One region of the Streptomyces sp. TLI_053 genome, then DNA from elsewhere that is predicted to be linked to it. Evidence: predicted binding sites of a transcription regulator. Region 1 holds the regulator's gene; the other holds the start of a gene.

Evidence for each region. The regulator HspR, encoded in region 1, represses chaperone genes until heat shock. The targets are predictions, from matches to a motif close to TTGAGNNNNNNNNNCTCAA.
Region 2: a site for HspR is predicted at 5,425-5,443, ahead of lon (endopeptidase La). Genes of this name have one in related genera too.

Annotation. Positions count from the first base shown of each region.
Region 1 covers NZ_LT629775.1:4,802,026-4,808,659, forward strand. Annotated here, with positions in the region: gene BLU95_RS19330 ((Fe-S)-binding protein) at 1-584, opposite strand, end outside; gene dnaK (molecular chaperone DnaK) at 907-2,754, shown strand; gene grpE (nucleotide exchange factor GrpE) at 2,751-3,386, shown strand; gene dnaJ (molecular chaperone DnaJ) at 3,545-4,699, shown strand; gene BLU95_RS19350 (heat shock protein transcriptional repressor HspR) at 4,749-5,219, shown strand; gene BLU95_RS19355 (helix-turn-helix domain-containing protein) at 5,415-6,425, shown strand.
Region 2 covers NZ_LT629775.1:3,951,570-3,958,203, forward strand. Annotated here, with positions in the region: gene BLU95_RS15675 (ABC transporter permease) at 1-1,029, shown strand, start outside; gene BLU95_RS15680 (ROK family transcriptional regulator) at 1,043-2,257, opposite strand; gene BLU95_RS15685 (GtrA family protein) at 2,282-2,815, opposite strand; gene lon (endopeptidase La) at 2,934-5,402, opposite strand; gene BLU95_RS15695 (rhomboid-like protein) at 5,648-6,445, opposite strand.

The DNA of each region.
Region 1 (6,634 bases):
GCCGCCACCAGCGGGTAGGAGATCAGGTACTTGGCCTCGTAGGAGCCGACGTGCTCCAGCGCGCCCTCCAGGCCGCGCAGGATCATGATGCACAGGCCGATGCCGAGGATCGTGTACTCGACGTAGAAGGCCTGCCAGGCGATCGAGCCGGCGAAGCGCGACTTGCGGCCCGCCCGGCCGGGCAGGCTCAGCAGCCGGATCACGATCAGGGCGGCGATGCCCAGCGTGGTGAAGGTGCCGACCAGCTCGGTGAAGAGCTCGTACGGCAGCCAGCCGCCGAGCACCGGCAGCACGAACTCGGCGTCGAACAGCTGGAAGAACGCGGTGAGCAGGGTCAGGCCCAGGGTGAAGAAGCCGACCGCGACGAACCAGTGGGCGACGCCGACGATCCCCCAGCGGTTCATCCTGGTGTGGCCGACGAACTCCACGGCCACCGTCTTCGCCCGCTGGGCGGGCTGCCCGAAGCGGGTGGCGTCCGGCTGGCCGGTCCGCACCACCCGGTAGATGTACAGCGCCGCACGAGCGGCGAGCGCGGTGCCGACCACGAACGTGACCAGCGAGATGACGATCGCTGCTAGCTGCATCGGCTCTCCGTCTCCTGCGGCTTGCTTGTTACGGGTGTGCGGTTTCTCCGGGGCAGTGTACTCGTCGGTAACTTCCTGGGCCGACGGCCCGGACATTACCGCCGGGCACCACTTCTCCTGAAGATGCTCAAGGTATGGCGGCAGTCACGTGAACGCACGCCCGGGGGCACCCCGGCCGCGTCCCGGCCGGGCGCCGGAGTCCGTTCGCGCACCCCGCCGCTCACCAAAGTTGAGCGCCGAGGACTCATAGCTGTTGACGCGTCCCGGCCTGTCATGCATCCTTGAGCCTGTAAAGCTCAACTCTTCCGTGGAGGTATTTACGATGGCACGCGCGGTCGGCATCGACCTCGGCACGACGAACTCGGTCGTCAGCGTTCTGGAGGGTGGCGAGCCCACCGTCATCACGAACGCCGAGGGCGCGCGGACCACGCCGTCCGTCGTCGCCTTCGCCAAGAACGGCGAGGTGCTCGTCGGCGAGGTGGCCAAGCGCCAGGCGGTCACCAACGTGGACCGCACCATTCGCTCGGTCAAGCGCCACATGGGCACCAGCTGGAAGATCGGGCTGGACGGCAAGGACTTCAACCCGCAGCAGATCAGCGCCTTCATCCTGCAGAAGCTGAAGCGCGACGCCGAGTCCTACCTGGGCGAGACGGTCACCGACGCCGTCATCACCGTTCCGGCGTACTTCTCCGACTCCGAGCGCCAGGCCACCAAGGAGGCCGGTGAGATCGCGGGCCTCAACGTCCTGCGCATCGTCAACGAGCCGACCGCGGCCGCCCTGGCCTACGGCCTGGACAAGGACGACCAGACCATTCTGGTCTTCGACCTCGGCGGCGGCACCTTCGACGTCTCGCTGCTGGAGATCGGCGACGGCGTCGTCGAGGTGAAGGCCACCAACGGTGACAACCACCTCGGTGGCGACGACTGGGACCAGAAGGTCGTCGACCACCTGGTCAAGGTCTTCCAGGCCGGCCACGGCGTCGACCTGTCCAAGGACAAGATGGCGCTGCAGCGTCTGCGCGAGGCCTCCGAGAAGGCCAAGATCGAGCTGTCCTCGTCCTCCGAGACCTCGATCAACCTGCCCTACATCACGGCCTCCGCCGAGGGCCCGCTGCACCTGGACGAGAAGCTCACCCGGGCCCAGTTCCAGCAGCTCACCTCGGACCTGCTGGAGCGCTGCAAGGTCCCGTTCCACAACGTCATCAAGGACGCGGGCATCGCCCTCTCCGAGATCGACCACGTCGTCCTCGTCGGCGGCTCGACCCGTATGCCGGCCGTCGCCGAGCTCGTCCGCGAGCTGACCGGCGGCAAGGACGCCAACAAGGGCGTCAACCCGGACGAGGTCGTCGCCATCGGCGCCTCGCTCCAGGCCGGTGTCCTCAAGGGCGAGGTCAAGGACGTCCTGCTGCTCGACGTCACCCCGCTGTCCCTCGGCATCGAGACCAAGGGCGGCATCATGACCAAGCTGATCGAGCGCAACACCACGATCCCGACCAAGCGTTCCGAGATCTTCACCACGGCCGAGGACAACCAGCCGTCCGTGCAGATCCAGGTCTACCAGGGCGAGCGCGAGATCGCGGCGTACAACAAGAAGCTCGGCATGTTCGAGCTGACCGGCCTGCCGCCGGCCCCCCGCGGCCTGCCCCAGATCGAGGTCACCTTCGACATCGACGCCAACGGCATCATGCACGTCGGCGCGAAGGACCTCGGCACCGGCAAGGAGCAGAAGATGACCGTCACCGGCGGCTCCGCGCTGCCGAAGGACGACATCGAGCGCATGATGCGCGAGGCCGAGCAGTACGCGGCCGAGGACCACGAGCGCCGCGAGGCCGTGGAGACCCGCAACCAGGCCGAGCAGCTCGTCTACTCCACCGAGAAGTTCATCGCCGACAACTCCGACAAGCTCCCGGCCGACGTCAAGACCGAGGTCGAGACCGCCATCGGCGAGCTCAAGGAGGCCCTGAAGGGCGAGGACATCGCGAAGATCCGCGAGGCCTCGGAGAAGGTCTCCACCACCGCCCAGAAGCTCGGCCAGGCGCTCTACGCCAACGCCGACGCCGCCGGTGCGGCGGGCGCGGCCGGCGACGCCGGCGAGGCCGGTGCCAAGGACGACGACGTCGTCGACGCCGAGATCGTGGACGACGAGAAGCCCAAGGGCGGTGCGGCATGACGGAGAAGCCGCAGGGTGCCGAGCCCGGCGACGACTCCGCCGCCGAGGAGGCCGTGATCAAGGCCGCCGAGGAGGCCGCCGCGGCCGGTGCCGAGAGCACCGACGCCGGCACCCCCGGGGACGCCACGGCCAAGCGCGAGCTGGCCGAGCGCACCGCCGACCTCCAGCGCCTCCAGGCCGAGTACCAGAACTACCGCAAGCGGGTCGAGCGCGACCGGCTGACGGTCCGCGAGATCGCCGTCTCCAACATCCTGGAGTCGCTGATCCCGGTCCTGGACGACATCGGCCGGGCCCGCGACCACGGCGAGGTGACGGGCGGCTTCAAGTCCGTCGCCGAGTCGCTGGAGACGGTCGTCGCCAAGCTGGGCCTGCAGCAGTTCGGCAAGGAGGGCGAGCCCTTCGACCCGACCATGCACGAGGCGCTGATGCACAGCTACTCCTCGGAGGTCACCGAGGACACCTGTGTCCAGATCCTCCAGCCCGGTTACCGGATCGGCGAGCGGATCATCCGCCCGGCGATGGTCGCGGTCGCGGAGCCCCAGCCGGGCACCCAGACCGCGCCCGGCCCGGACGCCGACACCGCCGAGGGCGGGGAGAAGAAGGACCAGGCCGACGGTGGCTCGGACAGCTGACCACCGGTGACAGCTGACAACCCTTGCGCTGCGGAGTCGTACGCCGGCCAGTACGGCGGACGGCTCCGCAGCGCGCTGTCGAGGTTCCCCGGCACCACTCGCCGGGTTCCGACCGTTGACAGCACTGTGACGATGGACCTCGGGAGGTGGCGCCGGCCATGAGCGGCAAGGACTACGTGGAGAAGGACTACTACAAGGTCCTCGGCGTGCCGAAGGACGCCAGCGCCACAGAGATCAAGAAGACCTACCGCAAGCTGGCGCGCGAGTTCCACCCCGACGCCAACAAGGGCGACACCAAAGCCGAGGAGCGGTTCAAGGACATCTCCGAGGCGTACGACGTCCTCTCCGACGAGAAGCGCCGCAAGGAGTACGACGAGGCCCGCAGCCTCTTCGCCAACGGCGGCTTCCGGTCCGGCGGCCCCGGTGGCACCGGCAGCTACAGCTTCGACTTCGGCGACCTGTTCAACGGCAACCAGGGCGGCGGCGGCAGCGGCGGGATCGGCGACGTCTTCGGCGGGCTCTTCAACCGGGGCGGCCGGCAGGCCCAGCCGCGGCGCGGCTCCGACGTCGAGACCGAGGTGACGCTCTCCTTCGAGGAGGCCGTCGACGGTGCGACCGTCCCGCTGCGGATGACCAGTCAGGCCCCCTGCCGCCTCTGCAACGGCACCGGTGCCAAGTCCGGCACCACCCCGCGGGTCTGCCCGACCTGCGTCGGCTCCGGCACCGTGAGCCGGGGCCAGGGCGCCTTCGCGCTCTCCGAGCCCTGCCGCGACTGCCGCGGCCGCGGCATGATCGTCGACGACCCGTGCACCGACTGCCACGGCAGCGGCCGGGCCAGCTCCGCCCGCACCATGCAGGTCCGGATCCCGGCCGGCGTCCAGGACGCCCAGCGGATCCGGCTCAAGGGCAAGGGCGCCCAGGGCGAGCGCGGCGGACAGCCGGGCGACCTCTACGTGACCGTGCACGTCGACCCGCACCCCGTCTTCGGGCGCAAGGGCGACAACCTGACCGTGACCGTCCCGGTCACCTTCCCCGAGGCCGCCCTCGGCGGCACCATCGAGGTGCCGACCCTGAACGGCCCGTCGGTGAAGCTCAAGCTGCCCCCGGGCAGTGCCAACGGCCTGACCCTGCGGGCCCGCGGCAAGGGCGCCACCCGCAAGGACGGCACCCGCGGCGACCTGCTGGTCACCGTGGAGGTCGTGGTGCCCCAGACCGTCACCGGCGACGCGCTGACCGCACTGGAGCAGTACCGCGAGGCGACCGCCTCCGACGACCCACGAGCCGCCCTGTTCAGAGCGGCGAAGGGAGCGTGACGACCAGATGATCCCCGACGAACCCATCGGACCCGGCCTCGGTGACGGCCTGCCCGGTGGCGGCGCCCGCCGCACCACGCGGCGGAGCGCCCCGCAGCCCCAGTACGTGCTCACCGAGGAGACCCCGGTCTACGTGATCTCGGTGGCCGCCGAGCTCTCCGGTCTGCACCCGCAGACCCTCCGCCAGTACGACCGGCTCGGCCTGGTCTGCCCCGACCGCACCGCCGGCCGGGGCCGCCGCTACTCCGCGCGCGACATCCAGCAGCTGCGCGAGGTCCAGCGGCTCTCCCAGGACGAGGGCATCAACCTGGCCGGCATCAAGCGGATCATCGAGCTGGAGAACCAGGTCACCGCCCTCCAGTCCCGCATCGCCGAACTGGCCGACTCCCTGGAGGGCGCGGCCACCGCGCTCCAGCAGCGCGAGGCCACCATCCACGCCTCCTACCGCCGGGACCTCGTCCCCTACCAGCCGCCCACCCCGCACTCCAGCGCCCTGGTCGTCTGGCGCCCCAAGCGCTGACGCCGTCCGCCCGTACGACGGCTGCCGCCGGTTTCCCCCTGGCCGGGGGGTGCCGGCGGCGCGGCGTTGGTGAGAGGGTGCTGAGGACCGGGCCGCGGTGCTCCACCGGCGCGGCCCGATCTGGCATGCTGCATCACGTTTCCTGCTTGGATACCTGGCAGTACTGGTAAGCACGGCCACGGCAAGGAGCCCCAGATGAGTGGACGAGAGCAGCTCAGTGCCACCGCGGGCGGTACGGGCATCCTCTCCAAGGAGGCGCGTGCGCTGTACCTGGCCGTCATCGGCGAGAACGGCCGGATCGCGGAGGACGCGGAACTCCTCCGCGACTGCGCGGCCCGGGACGAACTGGTGGGCCTCGGCCTGCTCGTCCCCGACACCGACGAACCCGGGGTGCTCGTCGCGGTGGACCCCCAACAGCTGTCCGAGAGCCTCAGCGCCTCGTGGCAGCGCCAGGCCCTCGACCTGCTCACCCGCGCGTCCGCGCTCAACACCGACCTGCACGACCTCACGGCCGCCTACCACTCGCCGGAGCAGGCCGGCGGCACCATCGAGTACGTCCGCGGCAAGGTCCTGATCAACCAGCGGGTGCAGCAGATCGTCTCGAGCGCCACCGAGGAGATACTCGCGGCCCAGCCCGGCGGCCCGCGGCCGTCCGAGGCCCTGGCGGGCATCCTCGAACGGGACCTCGTGTCCCTGCGACTGGGCATCACGCTCAGAACGATCTACCACCCGAGCACCCGGTACCACGCCCCGACCAGGGAGTACGTGGCCGCCATCACCCACGCCGGCGGCCGGGTGCGGACGCTCGACGAGCCCTACACCCGACTGATCGTGATCGACCGCCGGATCGCGGTGATCCCCGTCGCCGAGGACCTGAACCTCGCCGCGTTCATCCACGACCAGGCCGTCATCAGCTACCTGATCAGCGAGGTCTTCGAACGCAACTGGAGCCACGCGCTGGACTTCGACGGGGCCCGCGCCGTCCCGCAGCAGGTCGTCTCGGGGATGCGGCAGACGATCATCGACCTGATGCTGGAGGGCGTGAACCACCGGGTGATCGCCCGGCGGCTGGGGATCAGCGAACGGACCCTCGCCCGCCACCTCGCCGAGATGCGCGACGAGCACAACGTCGAGTCGCTCTTCCAGCTCGGCTACGCGCTGGCCCGCACCACCAACGGCGAGGTCCTCCCCGAAGTCTTCGGGTGACCGGTCACCGACCCCGTCGGCTCAGTTCCAGATGGTGTCCGTCGCCAGGGCGACGGTCCTGTGCGCCGCGGCCTCGTCACCCACGCGGACGTTCCAGATCGTGTCGTCCCCCGGGACGACAGCACTGACAAGAAGCCCCGCGCCGACGACAAGTGGGACCAGGACAAACCGAACCACCCGACGTATACGAGACATGATGTCCCCTCTCC
Region 2 (6,634 bases), 850 kb from region 1:
GAGCCGCGGAAGGGCTTCGCCGCCGAGCTGAAGGGCGCGGTCACCCCGCGCGCGGCGATGCTGGTCATCGGCGTGCTGCTGCTCCAGCTCGGCTTCGTCACCTCGTACGTGGGCGCCCTGCACCACCCCACCCCGCACGAGCTGTCGATCGCGGTGGTCGCCCCGCCGCAGGTCGCCCCCAAGTTCGTCCAGGGCCTGGAGTCCGTCCCGGACCAGGCCGTGAAGGCCGTCACCGCGCCGGACGCGGAGACCGCCACCGAGCAGATCAAGGACCAGAAGGTCTACGCCGCGCTGGTGGTGGACCCCGCCTCCACCGAAGACGTGCTGCTGGTCGCCAACGCGCGCGGCCCGTCCGCCGCCCGGGCCGCCGAGAGCATCGTCACCGGCCTGGAGAAGACCCAGGGCCGCACCGTGAAGGTCGAGGACGTGGTGCCGCTCGCCAAGGGCGACGCCAACGGCCTCTCCTCCTTCTACCTGGTGATCGGCTGGTGCGTCGGCGGCTACCTGGTCGCGTCCATCCTCGGCGTCAGCGCCGGGGCGAAGCCCGCCAACAGCAACCGGGCGGTGATCCGGCTCGGCACGCTGGCGCTCTACTCGGTCGCGGCCGGCATCGGCGGCACGATCATCGTCAAGTCGGTGCTGGACGCGCTGCCGGGACCGTTCTGGTCGATGTCCGCCGTCGGCGCGCTGGTGGTCTTCGCGGTGGGCGCGTTCACCATGGCGCTGCAGTGCCTGTTCGACATCATCGGCATCGGCGTCGCGGTGCTGCTCTTCGTGGTGCTCGGCAACCCCAGCGCGGGCGGAGTCTTCCCGCCGCCGCTGATGCCGCCGTTCTGGCGGGCGATCGGGGCCTGGTTCCCGAACGGCGCGGGCACCGACGCCACCCGCTCCGTCACCTACTTCGACGGCAGCGCGCTGACCCGGCCGCTGCTCGTCCTGCTCGCCTGGGCCCTGGCCGGGATCGCGGTGACCTTCGCCGCCGTCCTGCGCCGGCCCTCGCACCGCAGCCGCGAACTCGTCGAGAGCTGACCGCCGCCGGCCCTCAGGCCCCCGGCCGGCCCGGATCGGCGAGCACCGACCGGACCACGCCCGCCGCGGCCCCCAGCAGGGGGCCGCGGCGGCCCAGCCGGGAGACCGTCAGCCGCTCGTCCGCCCAGGGACGGACGGTCACCCGGGCGGCCAGCTCGGCCCGCATCGCGGGCAGCAGCCAGGGCGCCAGCTGCGCGTAGCCGCCGCCCAGCACCACCTCCGCCGGGTCCAGCAGATTGACCGCTCCCGCCACGGCGATCCCCAGCGCGGCCCCGGCCCCGGCGAGCGCCCGCCGCACCTCCTCGTCCCCGGCCCCGGCCCGCTCGGCGAGCAGCGCCACCCAGTCGCCCCGGACGCCCTCGAGACCGGCCGCGCGCAGCACCGCCGCCTCCCCCGCGTACTGCTCCAGACAGCCGTGCGCCCCGCAGGCGCAGCGCGGACCGTCCGGATGCACCGGGACGTGCCCCAGCTCGCCCGCGAAGCCGCGCGCGCCGCGCAGCAGCCGCCCCTCGACCACGACCGCCGCGCCGATCCCGGCCTCGGCGCAGACGTGCAGGAAGTCGGACGGTCCGCCACCGAGCCAGCGTTCGGCGAGCCCGCCCAGGTTGGCCTCGTTGTCGGCCCGCAGCGGCAGCTCGGCCAGCTCCCCGGCGCCGGCGGCGCGCAGCGCGAGCCGCAGCTCGGCGGCGAGCGGCACCTCCTCCCAGCCCAGGTTGGCGGCCCGCCGGAGCAGTGCGCCATCGATCCCGACCAGTCCGGGCACCGCCAGGGCCAGCCCGGCCGGGCGCGGTCCGGCCTCGGCGGCGGCGCGGCAGACGAGTTCGGCGAGGTCGGCCATGACGGCGGCGGGGCGCCGGCCCCGGTTGCGGACCTCCTGGCGGTGCCAGGCGCGGACCTCGCCGCGCAGGTCGACCACGCAGGCGCCCAGGTGCTCCACCCCGATCTCGGCGCCGAGGCCGCCGGGGCCGTCCGGGTTGAGTCCGAGCGCGGTGCCGGGGCGGCCGACCTTGCCGCTGGGTGCGGCCGGGCCCTCCTCGACCACCAGTCCGGCTCCGATCAGCTCCTCGGCGAGCGAGGAGACCGCGGCCCTGGTCAGCCCGGTTCCGGCGGCCACCTCGGCGCGCGAGCGCGGGGCGTGCGCGATCACACCGAGCACCAGCGCCAGATTGGCCCGGCGCATCCCCTGCTGGCTCGCGGGCCCGGTCGGGGCGCCGTCCGTCTCACGCATCACCCTCACCCGCTCCCGCCGCGGCTACTGCCCCTCCGAGCCTAGGGCCCCGACGCCCGCGGGGCTTCCCGCCCCGGCCTCCTCCACCCGGGTGAAGACCCAGCGCTGCATGGCCCAGAAGCGGAACAGCATCGCCACGAAGGTGCCCAGCACCATCCCGCTCAGGAAGTCGGCCAGCTCCTGGGTGAACGGGCTGACCCAGGGCTCGCGCAGGTCCAGCAGGTAGCGCGAGGCGATCAGCGGCAGGTCGTTCACCGCCACGGCCACGGCGCTCACCAGGACGAACAGCAGAGGCTCGCGCCGGCGCCAGGAGGAGCGGAAGGACCACCGCCGGTTGAGCAGGTAGGAGACGACGGTGCCGACCACGGTCGCCACGGTGAGCGCCAGCACCGGCTTCCTCGGCATGACGGTGAACCGCAGCGCGTAGTTGATCAGCACCGTCAGGGCGAAGCAGCCGCTGCCGACCAGGAGGAACTTCACCAGCCGCCGGTGCCGGACCAGGGCCGGACGGACCCGGCCCGGTACCCGGGCCAGGGCGCGCTGGGTGAGGGACGGCATCTTCGCAGTCTGGCACGGCGCACGGAGCCCGTCCCGTCCGGCGGACCGGGCGGGACGGGCTCCGTGCGGGGGGCCGGGACCGGGGCCGGGGAAGGGGCCCCGGCCCCGGCGGAGCGGGTCAGGCGACGGCGGCCAGCACCTCGGCGGGCTCCAGGGCCAGCCGCAGCACCTCCCGGACGTCGGCCACCGGGTGCACGGTGAGCCGCGCCAGCACCTCCGCCGGGACGTCGTCCAGATCGGCCTCGTTCCGCCTGGGGATGATCACCGTGGTGACCCCGGCCCGGTCGGCGGCGAGCAGCTTCTGCTTCACCCCGCCGATCGGCAGCACCCGCCCGGTCAGCGACACCTCACCGGTCATCGCCACGTCGGTGCGCACCTTGCGCCCGGAGAGCAGCGAGGCCAGCGCGGTGGTCATGGTGATGCCGGCGCTCGGCCCGTCCTTGGGGACGGCCCCGGCCGGGACGTGCAGGTGCACGCCGCGGTCGCGCAGCGAGGTGACCGGCAGTTCCAGCTCGGCCCCGCGCGAACGCAGGTAGGAGAGCGCGATGTGCGCGGACTCCTTCATGACGTCGCCCAGCTGGCCGGTCAGGGTCAGGCCGGTGCCGCCGGTCTCGGCGTCGGCGAGCGAGGCCTCGATGTAGAGGACGTCGCCGCCGGCCCCGGTGACCGCCAGGCCGGTCGCCACCCCGGGCACCGCGGTGCGGCGCTCGGCGGGCTCCTGGGCCGCCTCCGGCACGTGGTGCGGCCGGCCGATCAGGGCCCGCAGCTCCTGGGCGCCGATCGCGGCGGGCAGCTCCCGCTCCCCCAGCTCGGTCTGCGCGGCGACCTTGCGCAGCACCCGGGCGATCGCCCGTTCGAGGTTCCGGACGCCGGCCTCGCGGGTGTACTCGCCCGCCAGCTTCCGCAGCGCCGGCTCGTCGACCGCGACCTCCTCGTCCTTGAGCCCGGCCCGCTCCAGCTGGCGCGGGAGCAGGTGGTCGCGGGCGATGACGACCTTCTCGTCCTCGGTGTAGCCGTCCAGGCGGACCAGCTCCATCCGGTCGAGCAGCGGCTCGGGGATGGACTCCAGCACGTTGGCGGTGGCGAGGAAGACCACGTCGGAGAGGTCCAGCTCGACCTCCAGGTAGTGGTCCCGGAAGGTGTGGTTCTGCGCCGGGTCGAGCACCTCCAGCAGGGCGGCGGCCGGGTCGCCCCGGTAGTCCGAGCCGACCTTGTCGATCTCGTCGAGCAGCACGACCGGGTTCATCGAGCCGGCCTCCTTGAGGGCCCGGACCAGCCGGCCGGGCAGCGCGCCGACGTAGGTGCGCCGGTGACCGCGGATCTCCGCCTCGTCCCGGACGCCGCCGAGCGAGACCCGGACGAAGCTGCGGCCCATGGCACGGGCCACCGACTCTCCGAGCGAGGTCTTGCCGACCCCGGGCGGGCCGACCAGCGCGAGCACCGCGCCGCCCGCCCGCCGCCCGCCGCTCTTCGGGGCGACCGTCCCGACCCGGCCGTCCTGCTCGCCCGCGGCCGCCCGCCCCGCGGCCGCCTGCTCGGCCCGGCGCTTGCGGACGGCCAGGTACTCGACGATGCGGTCCTTCACGTCGGCCAGGCCGGCGTGGTCGGCGTCCAGCACCGCGCGGGCGCCGGCGATGTCGTAGCTGTCCTCGGTGCGCTCGTTCCAGGGCAGCTCCAGCACGGTGTCCAGCCAGGTGCGGATCCAGGAGCCCTCGGGCGACTGGTCGCTGGCCCGCTCCAGCTTGTCGACCTCCTTGAGGGCGGCCTCGCGGACCTTCTCCGGGAGGTCGGCGGCCTCGACCCGGGTGCGGTAGTCGTCCTCCTCGTCGGCCGGGTCGCCGTTCAGCTCGGCCAGCTCCTTGCGGACGGCCTCCAGCTGGCGGCGGAGCAGGAACTCCTTCTGCTGCTTGGCGACGCCCTCCTCGACGTCCTTGCGGATGGTGTCGTTGACCTCCTCCTCGGCGAGGTGGTCGCGGAGCAGGCCGAGCGCGTACTCCAGTCGCGCGACCTGGTCGGCCTCCAGCAACACCTTGAGCTTCTGCTCGGCGGTGACGAAGGGCGCGTAGCCGATGTTGTCGGCGAGTTCGCCGACGCCCTCGATCGCGGCCACCCGGTCGACGATCTGCCAGGCGCCGCGGCGGCGCAGCCACTGGGTGGAGAGGCTCTTGTACTCCTTGACCAGCTCGGCGGCCCGGCCGGCCACCGGGGTGCCGACGGAGGACTCGCGGAACGGCGTGGTCTCCACCCAGAGCGCGGCGCCCGGGCCGGTGGTGCCGACGCCGATCCGCACCCGGCGCACCGCGCGGACCAGCGCGGCCGGCTGCCCGATCCCGTTCGGGCCGTCGGCCAGTCGGCCGACCTGTTCGACGGTGGCGAGGGTGCCCGCCGCCGCGTAGGAGCCGTCCACCCTCGGGACCAGCAGCACCTGGGGCTTCCCGGCGGTGCCGGTGGCGGCGGCGCGCGCGGCCTCGACGGCGGCGCGGACCTCGGCGTCCTTGAGGTCCAGCGGGACGACCATGCCCGGCAGGACGACCTCGTCGTCGAGCGGCAGCACGGGCAGGGTGAGCGGTGTGGACGTCGATGCCATGATCTCTCCCCAGTCAGTGAACTTGAGTCGACCTGACTAAGGCTTGGCGGCCGCCGGATGTTCCCCTCCGCGTGTTCGCCGTGAGCGAACAGAACGGCGTCGGCGCGGCCCGTCGCGGGGCCGTCAAAAAGACCCGGTGGGCGGACCGGGAAGCGGTCCCACCGGACGGTCCGGGGAGCACCCGCCGCCGCGCGGACCGGCGAGCGGTCCCTCCCGGCGAGCGGGAGCGACTCCGGCGCGCGGACTCAGGAGCGGCCCGGCCACACGGGCCCGGGCGCGGCCCGGCGGGCCGGGGACGCGGGCGCCGGCCGGGAGGACAGCTCGGCGGGCAGGCCGAACGGGGCGCGGCGCGGCCGGTGCCCCTCCCAGCGGCGCAGCCACCGCCACAGCGCCACCCCGACCAGCAGCGCCACCGGATGCCCGACCCCGGTGACGAGGTCCCGGTCGGCGGCGATCTGGTCGGCGATCATCGCCACCGCCAGCGCGAGCGCGACCGCGCGCCCCGCCGGCCGGAGCAGCCCGGCCAGCCCGCCGAGGCTGGCGAGCACGCCGTAGCTGACACCGATGTCGAGGTAGTCCATGGCGGCCGGCTCCAGCCGCCCGCTCGCCACCGCGACGACGACCACGCCCTGGGAGAGCAGGGTGGCGGTGATGTGCCCGGCCGCGAACACGACGGCCGCCCGGCCGGGGCCGACCCGGCGCTCCAGCGGTGCGACGGTGAGGGCGAAGGCCCAGAGGTAGGGCATCCAGACCGGCCCGGCCACCCAGAAGCCGCTGAACAGCAGCGCACGCAGCGGGTGCTGCAGCAGGTTGTGCCCGTCCGAGCTGGACGCCTCCTGGAGCCGGAGCACGAGCTCCGGGTCGGCCAGCCCGGCGAAGGTGGTGGTGGCGCCGACCACGGCGAGGTAGCCGAGGGCGAAGGGATTGCGGCGCAGGGTCGGCACCCGGGCCAGGATCCAGTCGACCGCACCGGTCCGCAGACCGGCCCGGAGCATCCCGTAGGGCGGCCCGCCGCGCCCGGCGGGCACCTGCCGCTCCGTCATGCCGCCTCCGCTCCAACGCCCGCAGCCGTCACCCGCGCGTGTCCAACGTACCGGCGCGTACCGGAAATCCCACCCCCACGAATTTGTCGTGGCCACGGTACGTCCGGTGCCTGGGAGTCCGCTGGGAGAACGCCGTGAGGATCCGGGGTCCGCAGAGGTCCGCATTGGTCCAGACCTTCCCTCCCTTTC